4 regions of the Micromonospora aridisoli genome follow, and region 4 is predicted to be linked to each of the others. Evidence: riboswitches for the same ligand, from Rfam matches in the RefSeq annotation. Region 4 holds a riboswitch; each other region holds the start of a gene.
What was found. A riboswitch is a leader RNA that binds a small molecule or an ion and turns the genes downstream of it on or off. The one in region 4 is predicted to bind cyclic di-AMP.
Positions count from the first base shown of each region.

Region 1 (3,592 bases), on a different contig from region 4:
CGAGGAGACGCCGGTAGCCGGCTGAGCGGCGCGTACGTCCGGCGCGGGCGGCACCTTCCACCGGTGCCGCCCGCGCCGGTTTTTGTATTGGCGAACGTAACTGTAACGAAATGGTGGACACCCTTTGTGTGCGCGCCGTCGCGCAAAGGTGAATGAGCCGTTGGTCGCCTTGATTCCCTACCCGGCCTTCCCTAATGTGGGGCACCGACCACCGTGGGCCGTCTGTCCCCGCCCCATACCGCTCGCGGGACGCCCGGTGGTCGGTTGCAAAGGAGACGCTGCCGGTGGCAACCATGCCCCTCCATCGTCACGCGCCGGGACGATTCCGTCCGGGCGGCCTGCGTCGGGCCGCTCGTGGGCTGGTCGTCCTGGTCGCCGCCGCCGCGGTCGGCGCCGGCCTGCTCGCCGCCCCCGCGTACGCCGAGCCCTCGGTCGACGAGATCGAAGCCCAGATCGACAAGCAGTGGCGTCAGCTGGAGCCCACCATCGAGCAGTACAACAAGGTGCGCGCCCAGTTGCGGGTCAACCGACAGAAGTCGGAGAGCCTGGAGAAGAAGATCCAGCCGCTGGCGCTGGAGACCGAACTGGCGATGAACCGGGTGGCCGATCTCGCCTCCCGCTACTACATCAGCGGCCCGTCCCAGGAACTCGGCGCGGTGCTGCTCAACGCGAAGCCTGACGAACTCGGTGAGCAGATGGCCCTCCTCGACCGGCTCGCGGCGCAGGAGCGCCGCGAACTCGAGGGCGTCATGAAGATCCGCAAGAAGTACGACGACCAGAAGGCCAAGCTCGACGCCCTGATCGCTTCCCAGGAGAAGCAGGAGAAGGATCTGGCGACGAAGAAGAAGAAGATCGACGCGGAGATCAAGCGGCTCGAACGGTCGTTGCCGGTGACGACGGTCAAGACGACCAACTGCCCGACCATCAACGGTGTGGTCAGCAACGCCGCGCGGACCGCCATCAGGACGGCCTGCGCCCAGGTCGGCAAGCCGTACGTCTGGGGCGCCACCGGGCCCAACTCGTTCGACTGCTCCGGGCTGACCCAGTATGCCTACCGGGCTGCGGGTATCTCGCTGACCCACTTCACCGGTGCCCAGTGGAACGAGGGCAAGGCCATCTCCCGGTCCGACGCCCGCCCCGGTGATCTGGTGTTCTTCTTCAGCGACCTGCACCATGTGGGGCTCTACCTGGGCAACAACCAGATGGTGCACGCGCCACGCGCCGGTAAACCGGTGAACGTCTCGTCCATCACCACCATGCCGGTCGCCGGCTTCCGCCGACCCGGCTGATTCACCACCAGCGTCGGCTGAGCGGACGCGCAGGAACGCCCGAGGGCCCCCGGTCAAGTCGACGGGGGCCCTCCTCGCTGTCGGATGTCAGCACCCACAGTGACGGTGCGGTAATGTTGCGTATCGACGTCGATCGTCCCTACGCTGGGCAATCGTCGGCCGCTGGCAGATCCGTCCACCCGGGGCGGTAACGGTCCGACACCGCCGAGTCGCTCGTGAGCGAGCCGGGGGCCCAGGTACCCGGGGTGAATCCGCGAGGGTCGCGGTAGGGCGTCCCCTTCCCGCCCGAACCCGTCAGCTAACCCGGTAGGCGGTACGGGAAGAAGGAGTACGGAGCCCGGTGGCACACCATGCCCAGCGGCCGCCGTCGCAGCGGCCGGAGCTGTCCGGCCCACCGACGGCAGCGCCGCGCTTCCGCTGGTACCGCTGCACCACCGCAACAGGGCGCCTCAACTCGGCGAGACACGTCCTGGTCGCCCTGGCCGCGACCGCCGTGATCCTGACCGGTGGCGCGACGGCGGCCCAGGCCGACCCGACGGTCGCCGACATCGAGCGCCAGATCGACGAGGACTGGAACCGGCTCGAACCCGTCATCGAACAACACAACGCCACCCGGCAGGACCTGGCCGTGAAGCGACGCGAGGCCGACGCCGTGGCGGCCCGCATCGCACCGTTGCAACGGCAGGTGGACGAGGCGATGGACCGGGTGGGCAAGCTTGCTGCCCGGGCCTACAAGGGCGAGCAGGTGCGGGCGGTCAACACCCTGCTCGGCAGCCGGTCGCCGGGCGAGGTCATCGAGCAGCTCGGCCTGCTGAACCGCTACGCCCAACACCAGCAGCAGGACGTACGGCACGCCAGTGAACTGCGCGATGAGCTGACCGCCGCCAAGGCGGGGCTGGACCGCACCATCGGTCAGCTCACCCGCACCGAGTCCGATCTCGCGGCGAAGCGACGGCAGATCGACGCCGAGATCGACCGGTTGCAGCGGCTCCGGCTGCGCGCGTACGGCAAGGGGGGTGGCGGTCCGCTGCGGCCAGCCCCCTGCCCGGCCAGCTATCCGGGCGGGCCGGCCGGCGAGGCGGTCACCTTCGCCTGCGCGCAGATCGGCAAGCCGTACTCGTGGGGAGCCGAGGGACCGAACGCGTACGACTGCTCCGGGCTAACCCTGGCCGCGTGGGCGCGGGCCGGCGTGGCGTTGCCGCACAACGCGGCGCGGCAGCGGCAGGTCACCGCGTCGGTCAGCCGTGGCGCACTACGCCCGGGCGACCTGGTCTTCTACTACCGGGACCTGCACCACGTCGGCATGTACGTCGGGGACGGCTGGGTGGTGCACGCCTCCCGGGCGGGTCAGCCGGTGAAGATGAAGCCGCTGGACAGCAGCCCCGTGCACAGCTTCGGCCGGCCCGGCTGAGGCGTCGAGGCGTACGACCGGGGCCCGCTCCTCGACCGGGGCGGGCCTCCGGCAGTGACCTCCGACGTCAGCGGGTCGGCCAGGTTCGCCAGTTCTGCCAGGCCCGGCTCGGCGTCGGCCCGCGCTGCCCCTGGTAGCGCGAGCCGTAGACGGCCGATCCGTACGGGTGCTCGGCCGGTGAGGAGAGCCGGAAGATGCAGAGTTGGCCGATTTTCATGCCGGGCCACAGGGTGATCGGCAGGTTGGCCACGTTGGACAGCTCCAGGGTGACGTGGCCGGAGAAGCCGGGGTCGATGAAGCCGGCCGTGGAGTGGGTGAGCAGGCCGAGTCGCCCCAGGCTGGACTTGCCTTCGAGGCGGCCGGCGAGCTGGTCGCCCAGCGAGATGACCTCCAACGTGGAGGCGAGCACGAACTCACCGGGATGCAGCACGAACGCCTCACCGTCGGGCACCTCGACCGCCGAGGTGAGGTCGTCCTGGCGGGTGGCCGGGTCGATGTGCGTGTAGAGATGGTTGTTGAAGACCCGGAACAGTTTGTCCAGACGTACGTCGATGCTGGAGGGCTGCACCAGCGTGGGCTCGAACGGTTCGAGCGCCAGGGTGCCCGCCTTGATCTCGGAGACCAGGTCGCGGTCGGAGAGCAGCATCGCCACACCATAGCTGTCCGGGTGCGACCTGCGTGTCGGGCTATCCCATTCGAACGTGTGTTCGATAGGATGTCCGTATGGCTTCCTGGTCCGAATTCGCCGCTGACGAGCCTCGGCTCGCCGACGGGATCCGCCTTCTCATGCATCAGTACGGCCCGGGCTTCGGCTACCTGGCCACGGTCCGCGCCGACGGCGGGCCCCGGGTGCACCCGGTCTCTCCGGTGATCACCGACGACGGTCTCTACT
Region 1 is NZ_JAXCFK010000002.1:236,651-240,242, forward strand. Features, by position in the region: gene SM447_RS04535 ((Fe-S)-binding protein) at 1-25, shown strand, start outside; gene SM447_RS04540 (C40 family peptidase) at 279-1,289, shown strand; cyclic di-AMP (ydaO/yuaA leader) riboswitch at 1,482-1,617, shown strand; gene SM447_RS04545 (NlpC/P60 family protein) at 1,630-2,700, shown strand; gene dcd (dCTP deaminase) at 2,768-3,346, opposite strand; gene SM447_RS04555 (pyridoxamine 5'-phosphate oxidase family protein) at 3,424-3,592, shown strand, end outside.
Region 1: linked by a shared signal. The riboswitch ahead of SM447_RS04545 (NlpC/P60 family protein) and the one ahead of SM447_RS08535 (C39 family peptidase) in region 4 are both predicted to bind cyclic di-AMP.

Region 2 (3,592 bases), on a different contig from region 4:
GGGATCAGGTCGCGACCTGGTTGGGCGCGATCGGCGACGAGCGGCTGCAGGTGGTGACCAGCCTGGAGGCCAAGGGCATGGAGTACGACGGTGTGGTGCTGGTGGCCCCGGGCGAGATCCGGGCGGAGCCGGGCGCGGGCGTCCGTACCCTCTACGTCGCACTGTCCCGGGCGACCCAGCGGTTGACCACCGTCGACCCGACCGGTTGAGCCGACCGCACAAGAATGCATACATAGCGATGTCGGCATAGATCCTTCCCCGGACCGGCGGACGACGGAAGGTGTCTGGGTGGGCTCCGGCCATGACCACCACCACGCCGCGGTGTCGAACGCCGCACACCGCCACTCCGGCCGAATGTGGGCGGCGTTCGCCCTGCTCAGCACGCTGATGCTGATCGAGGCGGCGACCGCCCTGCGGACCGGTTCGCTGGCTCTGCTCTCCGACGCCGGGCACATGTTCACCGATGTGCTGGGCATCGGGATGGCCCTCGCGGCCATCGCCGCCACCCGCCGGACCGACAGCGATCCGCAACGCACCTTCGGCCTCTACCGGCTGGAGGTGCTCGCGGCGCTGGCCAACGCCGTACTGCTCTCCGGCGTCGCGGTGTACGTGCTGGTCGAGGCGGTCCGCAGGTTCGACGATCCGCCCGAGGTGGTCGCCGGCCCGGTACTGGTGGTGGCGGCACTCGGCCTGTTCGCCAACGTCGCCGCGTTCGCGTTGCTGCGCCCCGGGGCCCGGGAGAGCATCAACCTGCGCGGGGCCTACCTGGAGGTGCTGGCCGACCTGCTCGGCTCGCTGGGCGTGATCGCGGCCGCCCTGCTGATCGTCGTAACCGACTGGTGGTGGGCCGATCCGTTGGTGGCGGTGGGGATCGCCACGTTCATCCTCCCCCGGACCTGGCGGCTGGGCCGGGCGGCGGTACGCATCCTGGTCCAGGCCGCCCCGGAACACCTCCAGGTCACCGCGGTGCACGACCGGCTGGCCACGGTTCCCGGGGTGGCCGGCGTCCACGATCTGCACGTCTGGACGTTGACCTCCGGCATGGAGGTGGCCTCGGCGCACCTGACGATCAGCCCCGGCACGGACGTCGGTGCCGTGCTGGCGGCCGCCCGCGCCGCGCTGCACGAGGACTTCCAGATCGAGCACGCGACCCTCCAGATCGAGCCGCGAACGGATCCCGGAGACTGCGGGACGGTGCAGTGGTGACGGTGCGGCCTGGAGAAATGGGCTTATTGCCGGCTTTGACCTGCTTTACTAGTCAGCAACTCAACACCACGAGTAACACCAGCTGCACCGGTCACGTAGGCACCGGTAGGCTCGGACCCGGCCTCCGCCAGGCGGCACCCACCGGTGCCGGCGGCGGCCGCCGCCTAATCGCCCGCCAGGGCGAACCGGGGAACCATGTTCCTGGGGTGCATCCGCGTCAGCGGTAGGGATCTTCCGTCCCGAACCCGTCAGCTAACCCGGTCGGCGGCTGACGGAAGGACATGTGCATGCCAGCAGTGGCAACCGTGAGACCGGCCGCCCGTACGGCGGCCCTGATCGCCGCCGCGCTCGCCCTCATCCTCGGCGTCGCGCTGGCCCCCTTCGCCCCCGCCGCCGCGGCACCGCAGGGACTGCGTGCGGCGGCCCCGGACGACGTGGACGACGAGGGCGGCACCCCGGCGCTCCGGGCCCAACTGGAGGCCGCCAGCAAGGGCTACCTCGACGCCAAGACCGCGCTCGACCGCTCGGTCAAGCGGCAGAAGCAGCTCGCCGAGCAGCTCAAGACGACCGAGAGCCAGCTCGCCGAGCGCACCACCAAGGTCGCCGAGATCGCCGCGCAGGCGTACCGCACCGGCCGGCTGGGCGCCGCGTCGGCGTTGCTCAACAGCGGATCACCCGCCGGGTTCATGGACCGGGCGGCGGCGCTGGACGCGGTGGCCGCCAACGAGGATCGCGCACTGCGCGAACTCCAGGCCGCCCGCGACGAGGTCAGCACCACCAAGCAGGCGCTGGACGTGGAGGTCCAGGAGCAGCGCAAGCAGGTGGCAGTGATGGCCAAGCGCAAGGAACAGGCCGAGCGGGCGTTGACCGTGGCCATCGAGCGGGACGAGGCGGCCGAGCGCGCCGCGGCCGCCGAGCGCGCCAACCGCGCACCGACGCGCAGCAGCAACAGCAGCAGCAGCGGCGGGTCGAGCCCCACCGCCAAGCCCGCGCCCCGTAACTCCGACGGGTCGTGGCCGGCGGAGTCGTGCAGCGTCAACGACCCCACCCCGGCCAACGGCTGCATCACCCCGCGCACCCTGCACGCGCTGAACCAGGCCAAGTCGGCCGGCTTCACCCGGTACGTCTCCTGCTACCGCTCCGGCGGTTCGGGTGAGCACCCGAAGGGCCGGGCCTGCGACTTCGCGGCCCAGAAGAACGGCTTCGGCGGAGACGCGACCGGCGGCGACCGGACCTACGGCAACAACCTGGCGGCGTACTTCGTCAACAACGCCGACCGGCTCGCCGTGCTCTACGTGATCTGGTACAGGCAGATCTGGCTACCCAGCAGTGGCTGGAAGTCGTACAGCGGCGCTCGGGGCGACCCGTCCAGCGATCACACCAACCACGTACACCTGTCGGTCTACTGATCCGCCACGGCACCGGGTGAGCCGTCCTGCACGGACGGTTCGCCCGGTGCCGCGTTTCCACCCTTCGCCAGCGGGGCACCGTCCCTTCGGCGCGCACCGACACGTCTGCACGGTTACGGTCGTACCAGGAAGCGGACATTGCTCCGTTAACGGGAGGAACGTGCATGAGTGAGCGCAGCGAGCGGATCACCAGGCTCAACGTCGGTACGGACCACGGCGGGGTGCGGCGATGAGCGGTCACGTGATGGTCTTCGCGCCGACCCCGCTGCTGACCGTCACCGTCGACCAGCCGAGTGACGCCCCGGAGCTGCATCTGCACCCGGGCGGCCAGGGAGTGTGGCAGGCCCGGATGGTGCTCTCCCTCGGCGTCGACGTGGTGCTCTGCGCGGCGCTCGGTGGCGAGATCGGTCAGGTCCTGGAGCCGTTGCTGGTCAGCGAGGGGGTCGACCTCAAGGTCGTGGCCCGCGACTCCGGCGGCACCGGCGGGTACGTGCACGACCGTCGCGAGGGCAGCCGACGGGAGATCGTGGACGTGATCGGCCAGCCGTTGAGCCGGCACGAACTCGACGAGCTGTATAACCTCGCGCTCGGGGAGGGCCTGCGGGCCCCGGTGAGCGTGCTCAGCGGACCGAACCATCCTTCACTCGTCCCCGCCGACCTCTACCGGCGCTTCGCCGCCGACCTCGGCGCCAACGGCGGCCGGGTGGTGGTGGACCTCTGCGGCGAGCATCTCACCGCCGTCCTGGAGAGCGGGGTCTTCTTCCTCAAGATCAGCCACGAGGAACTGGTCGCCGACGGGCGGGCGGAGGGTGACGACGAGGAACAGCTCACCCGTGCCATGTACGACCTGCATGCCTCCGGCGCCGAGAACGTGGTGGTCAGCCGCGCCGACCGGCCCGCGTTGGCGCTGGTCGACGGAGAGGTGTTCGAGGTGCGGATGCCGCGGCTGGAGGCGGCCGACCCACGCGGTGCGGGCG
Region 2 is NZ_JAXCFK010000013.1:50,925-54,516, forward strand. Features, by position in the region: gene SM447_RS24415 (HelD family protein) at 1-209, shown strand, start outside; gene SM447_RS24420 (cation diffusion facilitator family transporter) at 289-1,206, shown strand; cyclic di-AMP (ydaO/yuaA leader) riboswitch at 1,358-1,489, shown strand; gene SM447_RS24425 (coiled-coil domain-containing protein) at 1,494-2,615, shown strand; gene SM447_RS24430 (1-phosphofructokinase family hexose kinase) at 2,845-3,592, shown strand, end outside.
Region 2: linked by a shared signal. The riboswitch ahead of SM447_RS24425 (coiled-coil domain-containing protein) and the one ahead of SM447_RS08535 (C39 family peptidase) in region 4 are both predicted to bind cyclic di-AMP.

Region 3 (3,592 bases), on a different contig from region 4:
TCGCCGCCGAGATCATCTTCGATCGCGGACTGGGTGATCTCTTCGTGGTCCGCACCGCCGGGCACACGGTCGGACCGGAGGTGCTGGGCAGCGTGGAGTACGCGGTGGCCGTGCTGCGTACGCCGCTGGTGGTGGTGCTCGGGCACGACTCGTGCGGTGCGGTGCAGGCGGCCCGCGACGCGTTGGCCACCGCCACCACGCCCGCCGGCCATCTGGGTGCCGTGGTCGACGCCGTGGTGCCGAGCCTGCGCCGGGCGCAGGAGGCCGGGGTGCAGGACCTGGACGGGATCGTGGACATCCACATCGCGCGTACCGTCGAGACGATGCTGGCCTCCTCCGCGACTCTCGCGGCGGAGGTGGACGCCGGGCGGTGCGCGGTGGTCGGAATGTCGTACCGGCTGGCCGCCGGTGAGGTGCGGGCGGTGGCGGCGGAACCCGCCGACCTGGCCGGTGCGATGGTGTCCGCGCCCTGAACGCGCCGACGTTCCGGCCAGTTTCTGACCTCTGAGCGCCAGCCACCTGGCGCGGACCGCCTCATCCACCCGACGAGGGCCGCCCCGCCTGCTGGCGGGACGGCCCTCGGTGCGTCGCGTCGGGCGCTCAGAGCAGTGACACGTGGACGTGATCGGTGTGGTTGGACGGGCCGCTGTAGGAACTCCAGCCCGTCGCCGGGAACCAGATCTGCCGGTTCCAGATCACGTAGTAGACGCCCAGCCGGTCGGCGTTGCGGACCAGGAAGGCCGCCAGGTTGTTGCCGTAGATCCGGGTGTCGTTGTTGTGCCACGGGCTGAAGCCGCTGTTCTGCAACGACCAGTCGCAGGCCCGGCCCTTGGGGTGCTCGAACTTGTCGCCCGGGCGGAAGCAGCCGACGAACCGGTTGAAGCCGGCCCGCTTCACCTCCTTGTACATGTGCAGTGTCCGCGGGGTGATGCAACCCGACGTGGTCGGGTCGTTCTGGCTGCACGACTCCGGCTTCCAGCCGCCGTCCGCCGCCCGGTTCGGTGCGATCCGGGCCACCGGCGAGGTGGCGTCCACCAGGCCGCCGGTCAGGCCGACACCGCCGACCAGCCGGAGCGACTTCTCCGCCTCGCTCTTCTTGCGCGCCATGTCGTTGGTCAGCTTCTGCTGCTCGCGTACCTCGACGTCGAGCGCGAGCTTGGCCTGCTCCGCACGGAGCTTGATGGCGTTGACCTCACCAAGCTTCTTGTCGTTGACCAGGTTCAGCTCGTCCAGCGCCGAGGCCCGGTCGATGAACGAGTCCGGCGCGGTGCTCTGCAACAGCATGGCGATCGCGCCGACCCGGCCCGTCCGGTACGACTGGGTGGCGATCTGGGCGACCTGGGGGGAGAGCGCCTCCAGGTCGGCCTGCGCGCGGCGTACCTCCACCGCGAGTTGGAGCTGCCGCTTCTTGGACTTCTCGAGCTTGGCCTTGGCCTTGGAGAAGTCCCGGTTGGTCGCCTCGATCAGCTCGTTCAGCATCGGCGGGTCGTCGTCGTGCTGGGCGGGCTTGGGGTTGCTCGGCGCCGCCGTCGCGGGCATCGGTCCGCCGAACACGGCGAACGCGGCGAACACGGCCACCACGGGTGTCAACCAGCGGCGTAGGGGTGCCGTCACTGTTTTCCCTTCCATCGACCGCCGACCGGGTTAGCTGACGGGTTCGGGACGGAAGTGGCCCCTACCGCTTTCGCGGATTCACCCCACGTACCTGGGTCCCCGGCTCGCCTGGCGGCGATTGGGCGGTGGCACCGCAGGCGCCGCTGCGCGCCTTCGGCGGTGACCGGCAGTGAGGTTACCCGACAGTCCATCTGTGCTTCTACGCCCCGAACCCGACTAGATGCGTCATTTCGTAATCGCGTTGAGTGACCAGTGACACGGTTTGAAGCCGCATCGGCAGGGGCGGTCACGCTGAGGAGTGTCACCATGTGGTGTCCGTGCTCCTGTCCGGGTCGGGCCACCCCGAGCGGGTGGCGGGGGATGTGTTCCGGGTGGGTGGGGTGCTGAGGGCGTGGAGCGCCTCGGCCCGGTCCGTCGCCGGCCGGGGTACTACGGGGGTGGGCTCACCGGCGGGTGCGTTCGCGTCGCCGCTGGCGTCGCCGCGCCCTGCGGTGGTGACCAGCGCGGCCAGCGCGGTGGTCAGCGGTACGGCGGCGATCAGACCGAGCGTGGCCACCACGCTGCGGACGATCTCCGTGGTGAGGAACTCACTGGTCACGATCTGCCCCAGCGCGCGGGAGTCCGCGGTCAACAGGAGCAGCAGTGGCAGCGAGGCGCCGGCGTACGCCAGCACGATGGTGTTCACCACCGAGGCGATGTGCGCCCGCCCGACCCGGGTGGCCGAGCGGTACAACTCGCGACGGGAGAAGTTCGGGTTGGCGTGCCGCAGTTCGGTGACCGCGGCGGCCTGGGTCACGGTGACGTCGTCGAGCACGCCCAGTGACCCGATGATGATGCCGGCCAGGAGCAGGCCGTGCAGGTCCACGTCGGCGCGGAACATGGACAGTGTGGTGGCGTCCTCGCTGCCGAAGCCGGTCAGGTGGGTGGCCCCGGTGGCGGCCAGCCCGAGCAACCCGGTGAGGACCAGACTGGCGAGCGTCCCGAGCACGGCCACCGAGGTCTGTGCGGATATGCCGTGCGTCAGGTACAGCACCACGAACATGATCAACGAGGCGCCGACGATGGCGACGAGCAGCGGCGGCTGCCCGGCGCTGATGCCGGGCAGCACGAAGGTCAGCAGGATGGCGAAGCTGGCGGCCAGGCCGCCCAGCGCCGCCAGGCCCCGCAACCGCCCGAAGGCCACGATGGCGGCGGCGAAGAGCACGGCCAGCCACACCAGCGGCTTGCCGCGCTGGTGTTCGGCGATGTTGTAGGTGCTGATCGAGGGGTCCGCCGGGTCGATCAGCGAGACCAGGATGATGTCGTCGCCGACATCGATGCGAGGGGCGCCCGGACCGGCCGGGATGGGCGTCTGCACATCCTGGCCGGCGTCCGGGCCGGTCTGCACCCGGACGGTGACCGTGCCACACGGCCCCGCCGCTGTCGTCGGGGTGCCCTCGGGCACCGCGGGATTGGGCGGGCAGGGCTCGCTGACCACGCGGGTGACCGTGCCGTGGTAGCGGGGGGTGTCGTCGGCGGCCTCGGGACGTGGGGCGTCCCGGGGCCAGAGCACGATGGCGGCGACCAGCGTGGCGAGGAAGAGGGGGACCACCGTCACGACGAGGATCCGCCGCACCCGGGGCGGGGTGGGCGGAGCGGAACGGGTGTGATCGGCGCCCATTCAGTGTCTCCCAACGATTTCAGGGCTGAGTACGTGTCGATGGGCGAGACGGTTCAGTCTCACCGGACGACCGTGGCGAAGGGCGGCCGGATCGGCCTGAATGTGGCGGGGTGACTGCTTACCGTGAGCGACAGGTTGGCGCGCGACGGTCGCGGGAACGTGCGCCCGACAGCGGGCTCGGGCCGCGAGGCACGGATTTCGGCTGGCCATCGTGTGCGAATGGTAGCCAGCCCGACATCGCGACGCAGGTCGCGCGGGTCTGTCGGCGGGTCGGGTGCGGCCTAGCCGCGCTTCATGAGGCGGCCCACGGCGGCCATC
Region 3 is NZ_JAXCFK010000002.1:641,536-645,127, forward strand. Features, by position in the region: gene SM447_RS06500 (carbonic anhydrase) at 1-473, shown strand, start outside; gene SM447_RS06505 (coiled-coil domain-containing protein) at 601-1,614, opposite strand; cyclic di-AMP (ydaO/yuaA leader) riboswitch at 1,618-1,749, opposite strand; gene SM447_RS06510 (YibE/F family protein) at 1,916-3,274, opposite strand; gene SM447_RS06515 (metal-sensitive transcriptional regulator) at 3,556-3,592, opposite strand, start outside.
Region 3: linked by a shared signal. The riboswitch ahead of SM447_RS06505 (coiled-coil domain-containing protein) and the one ahead of SM447_RS08535 (C39 family peptidase) in region 4 are both predicted to bind cyclic di-AMP.

Region 4 (3,592 bases):
GCGGTGTCGAAGGTCGTGGCCAGCCCCGCGTACGGTTCCCGCTCCCCCATGATGTCCCCTCGCACAAGTGTCAGACGTGGAAGTCGATCTCACCCGTGATCGTCGCACCGTCACCCACCACCCCGCCGACTCGCCGAGCCGCCGCCCCGTTCATATGCCGAGATCTTGGACGGTTGCCGTTCCGGCGGAGCGGCAACTGTCCAAGATCTCGTGTTGCGGGGCGCTGTGGCCGGCTATCGGGGGCGGCATGAACCAGGAGGAGTTCGGTCGGCGGACGAACTACTCGGCGTCCCTGGTGTCCGCTGTGGAGGTGGGCACCGGGCCGCTCGACCGGCCGTACGCGAAACGGGCGGACGAGGTCCTGGAGACCGGCGGCATGTTCGAGGAGCTGCTGCGGACCGCCGAGGTGCTGCGCCAGCCGTCGTGGTTCCGGCCCTACCTGGAGGCCGAGCGCCATGCCCGGCAGCTGCGCTGCTACCAGCCGACGCTGGTGCCGGGCCTGCTTCAGACCGAGCGCTACGCCCGCGCGGTGATCCGGACCGACGCCGCCCTGACCGAGGCGGAGGTGGATCGGCGGCTCGCCAACCGGCTGGTCCGGCAGGCCATCCTGGAGCAGGACGACCGCCCCAACTCGTCGCGGTGATCGACGAGGCGGTGCTGCGGCGGGTCGACGAGGATCTGAAGGACGCGCTGGTCGAGCAGGTGCACCACCTCGTCGACCTGGCTCGACGGCCCAACATCAGCGTGCATCTCGTGCCGGCGGGCGTCGGCATGCATGCCGGACTGACCGGCCCCTTCATCCTGGCGCGAAGCGCGGACGACGGCTGGGTGGGTAACCGGGACACCCCGCTCGGCGGCGTCCTCGTCGACAAGGACGACGACCTGAGTACCCTGCTGTCCCGGTGGGAGATGGTGCGCAACGAGGCGCTGTCCGGCCGCCAGTCGATCGAGCTGATGAAGGATGTTGTGAAGCCACGGATCTGAACGGCGCGACCTGGCGCAAGTCCATCCGCAGCGGCTCCAGTGGCAACGACTGCGTGGAGGTCGCCGACAACCTGCCCGGCGTGGTGCTGGTCCGCGACACCAAGAACCGCGACGGCGGCACGCTCTCCTTCACCCCGGATTCCTGGGCGAGGTTCGTCGCGCTGGCGAAGCAGCACGGCCCGCACGCCTGACGTACCCGAAACGGAAGCCCTCGACCAGCGGGCCGAGGGCTTCCGCGTGCATCGGGACCGGTGCGATCAGGCCGAGTAGCCGCGGGTGGCGGCCCAGTTGGCCAGGTCGATGGTGCTCATCCAGTACGACGGGTACGAGGCGTCGGCCGAGTCGGCGATCTTCACCATCCGGCCGGAGTCCTCGTAGCCGACCACGGCGATGTAGTGGCCGCCGGGGAAGGAGTGCCAGCGACCGTTGGTGTCGGTGGCGCTGCCGGCGATGTTCACCACGACGCCCCTTCCGGCGGTGACGGCGGCGACGACGTCGGCCTGGAGCTGATCCATCTGCGCCGGGGTGGCCGCGCCGCCACGGATCATCGTGGTCTTGTACGGGCTGCCCTTGACGGTGGCGTTGAGGACGCGGGTGGTGTCCTCGGCCGAGTTGGTGCCGGCGAAGGTGGTGCCGAGCTGGGTGGCCAGGGCGTCCTGGTTGCGCTCGATGCCGGCGGCGCTGAGCGCGTTGCGCACGGCGGCGGGGCCGCAGTAGTAGCCGGTCGTCTGGGCCTGGTGCGCGTACTTGAGGACCTTCGACGCGGGCGGCTTGGGCGCGGCCTTCTTGCTGGTCAGGTCGGGGTCCGGGGTGGCCGAGGTGGCCTTCGGCGACGGCGCGGCGGTGGTACTGGCCGGTGCCGCGCTGCTCGGTGCGGCGCTGCTCGGTGCGGCACTGCTCGGCGCGGTGGTCGACGGAGCGTCCTCGACCCGGTCCTGGCCGCGCGATGCCGCGGTGTCGCCGCGCAGTTCGGCGGCGGTCGTGGTGGGCTCGGTGGCCGGGGTGTTGCCGGTGCCGGCGAGCGCGGCACCGGTGCCGGTGGCCAGCACGAGCGCGACGGCGGAACCGGCCACGATCTGGTACGGGCGTTCGGTGGCGAGCCGCCGGAGCCGGCGGGAAAGGGTGTGCTTCACGGATTCCTCCACGGGCTGAGGGGATGACGGCGCACCGGCTCCGGCGGTCAGGTCGGCATGGGGACGCCGAGGACCGCCCGGGCGAGCGGGAAGGCCGTTCAGGGGTACGCCCGGTGAACCCGGGCGGTGGCGATGACCGGGTCAGCTCGCGGCGATCGGGCCGGCGAGTGCGGGCACCGCGGTGCCGTGGAGGCGAGGGGAAAGCGGGGGGATCACATCGGACTGCACGAGGGTTGGGACTCCTTCCGACACCGCCGACCGGGTTAGCTGACGGATTCGGGCGGGAAGATCGCCCTACCGCGGGCCGAGGCTCGCGGATTCACCCCAGTGGTGCAGTGGGTCCCCGGTTCGTGAAATCACGATTGAGCGGGTCGATGCGGCGTCGCCTCTTGCGATCGGTTACCGCATCGGACGGGCTGACACTACTGGTCAGTCACGTCGTTTCCAACCCCGCTTGAACTGCTTAAACATGATCCAGCGCGGCTATTTTCGGGTATTCGTCGACTGGCGTCGCTCAATGGGATCGACGGCGTTTCGGGCATCTTCGGGCGGGAACCGGACGACTCCGGGACAATGCCGACGGAGATTGCTGCGACAATAGGCTCAACTACGAACAGTGACCGAATTCGGACCTCGTGTGACCCGCCTCACGGAATTTTCAGCCCAGCCGGGCCGGTCGCCACCGCAGGACCGCGGCGGGCCGTTCGGCGGTGGCCCGATCCGGGGCCGGCAACCGGACCGGTCGGAGCCGTTCGGCAGCCGCGTACGCCTCGGCGGAGAGGGTACGGGCCGCCTCGGTGGCCAGTTCCGCGGCCCGCCACAGCTCACGCTCCCGCTCAGCGGCCGCCCGGTAGGCCGCCAGGCGGTTGTCGCGGACCACCCGGGCCAGGATCACCTCCTGCTCGGCCGGATGCCGGCGGGGGTCCCAGCCGGACCGGCGGGCCAGGACGTCGCAGAGTTGGCGGGCGGTCAGATCCCCACGCCAGTGGGCCGCCATCGCGGCGCGGTGCAGCCACCGCTCCCGGGCCGCGTACTCGGCCGGAGTTCGGGGGGTACGCGGGGTCGGCAGCCCGGTGACGCCGGCCAGCCGCCGGGCGGCGGACTCCGCTTCGTCGTACGCGGCCCAGGCGCGGTCCAGTTCCGCCTGGGCGGCCCGCCAGGCCGTACGCCGCCGGTCGGCGTTCTGCGCGGCGCCAGCCGCCGCGACCGCCACCTCACCGGCGTACCGCCGCCGGTCGGCCGCCTCGATCGCGGCGCGCTCCTCATCCTGGCCGGGTCTTTCCGCCGGCCCGGTCGGCTCCGGGCGCGCGACCAGGACGGTGAGTACGCCCAGCGCGAGCACGAGCAGGACCGACCAGATGGCGGCGGCGCGTGGCACCTCGATCAGGAACTGGTAGAGAACGGTCTTCTCCATGTCGGCACCTCGAGAACATCGGCACGGCGCCGGTGGCCGTACCGGCAGCGGATCGTCATGG
Region 4 is NZ_JAXCFK010000003.1:339,095-342,686, forward strand. Features, by position in the region: gene SM447_RS08520 (class I SAM-dependent methyltransferase) at 1-50, opposite strand, end outside; partial or broken gene SM447_RS08525 (DUF5753 domain-containing protein) at 377-984, shown strand; gene SM447_RS08530 (DUF397 domain-containing protein) at 981-1,175, shown strand; gene SM447_RS08535 (C39 family peptidase) at 1,242-2,129, opposite strand; cyclic di-AMP (ydaO/yuaA leader) riboswitch at 2,355-2,496, opposite strand; gene SM447_RS08540 (hypothetical protein) at 2,776-3,531, opposite strand.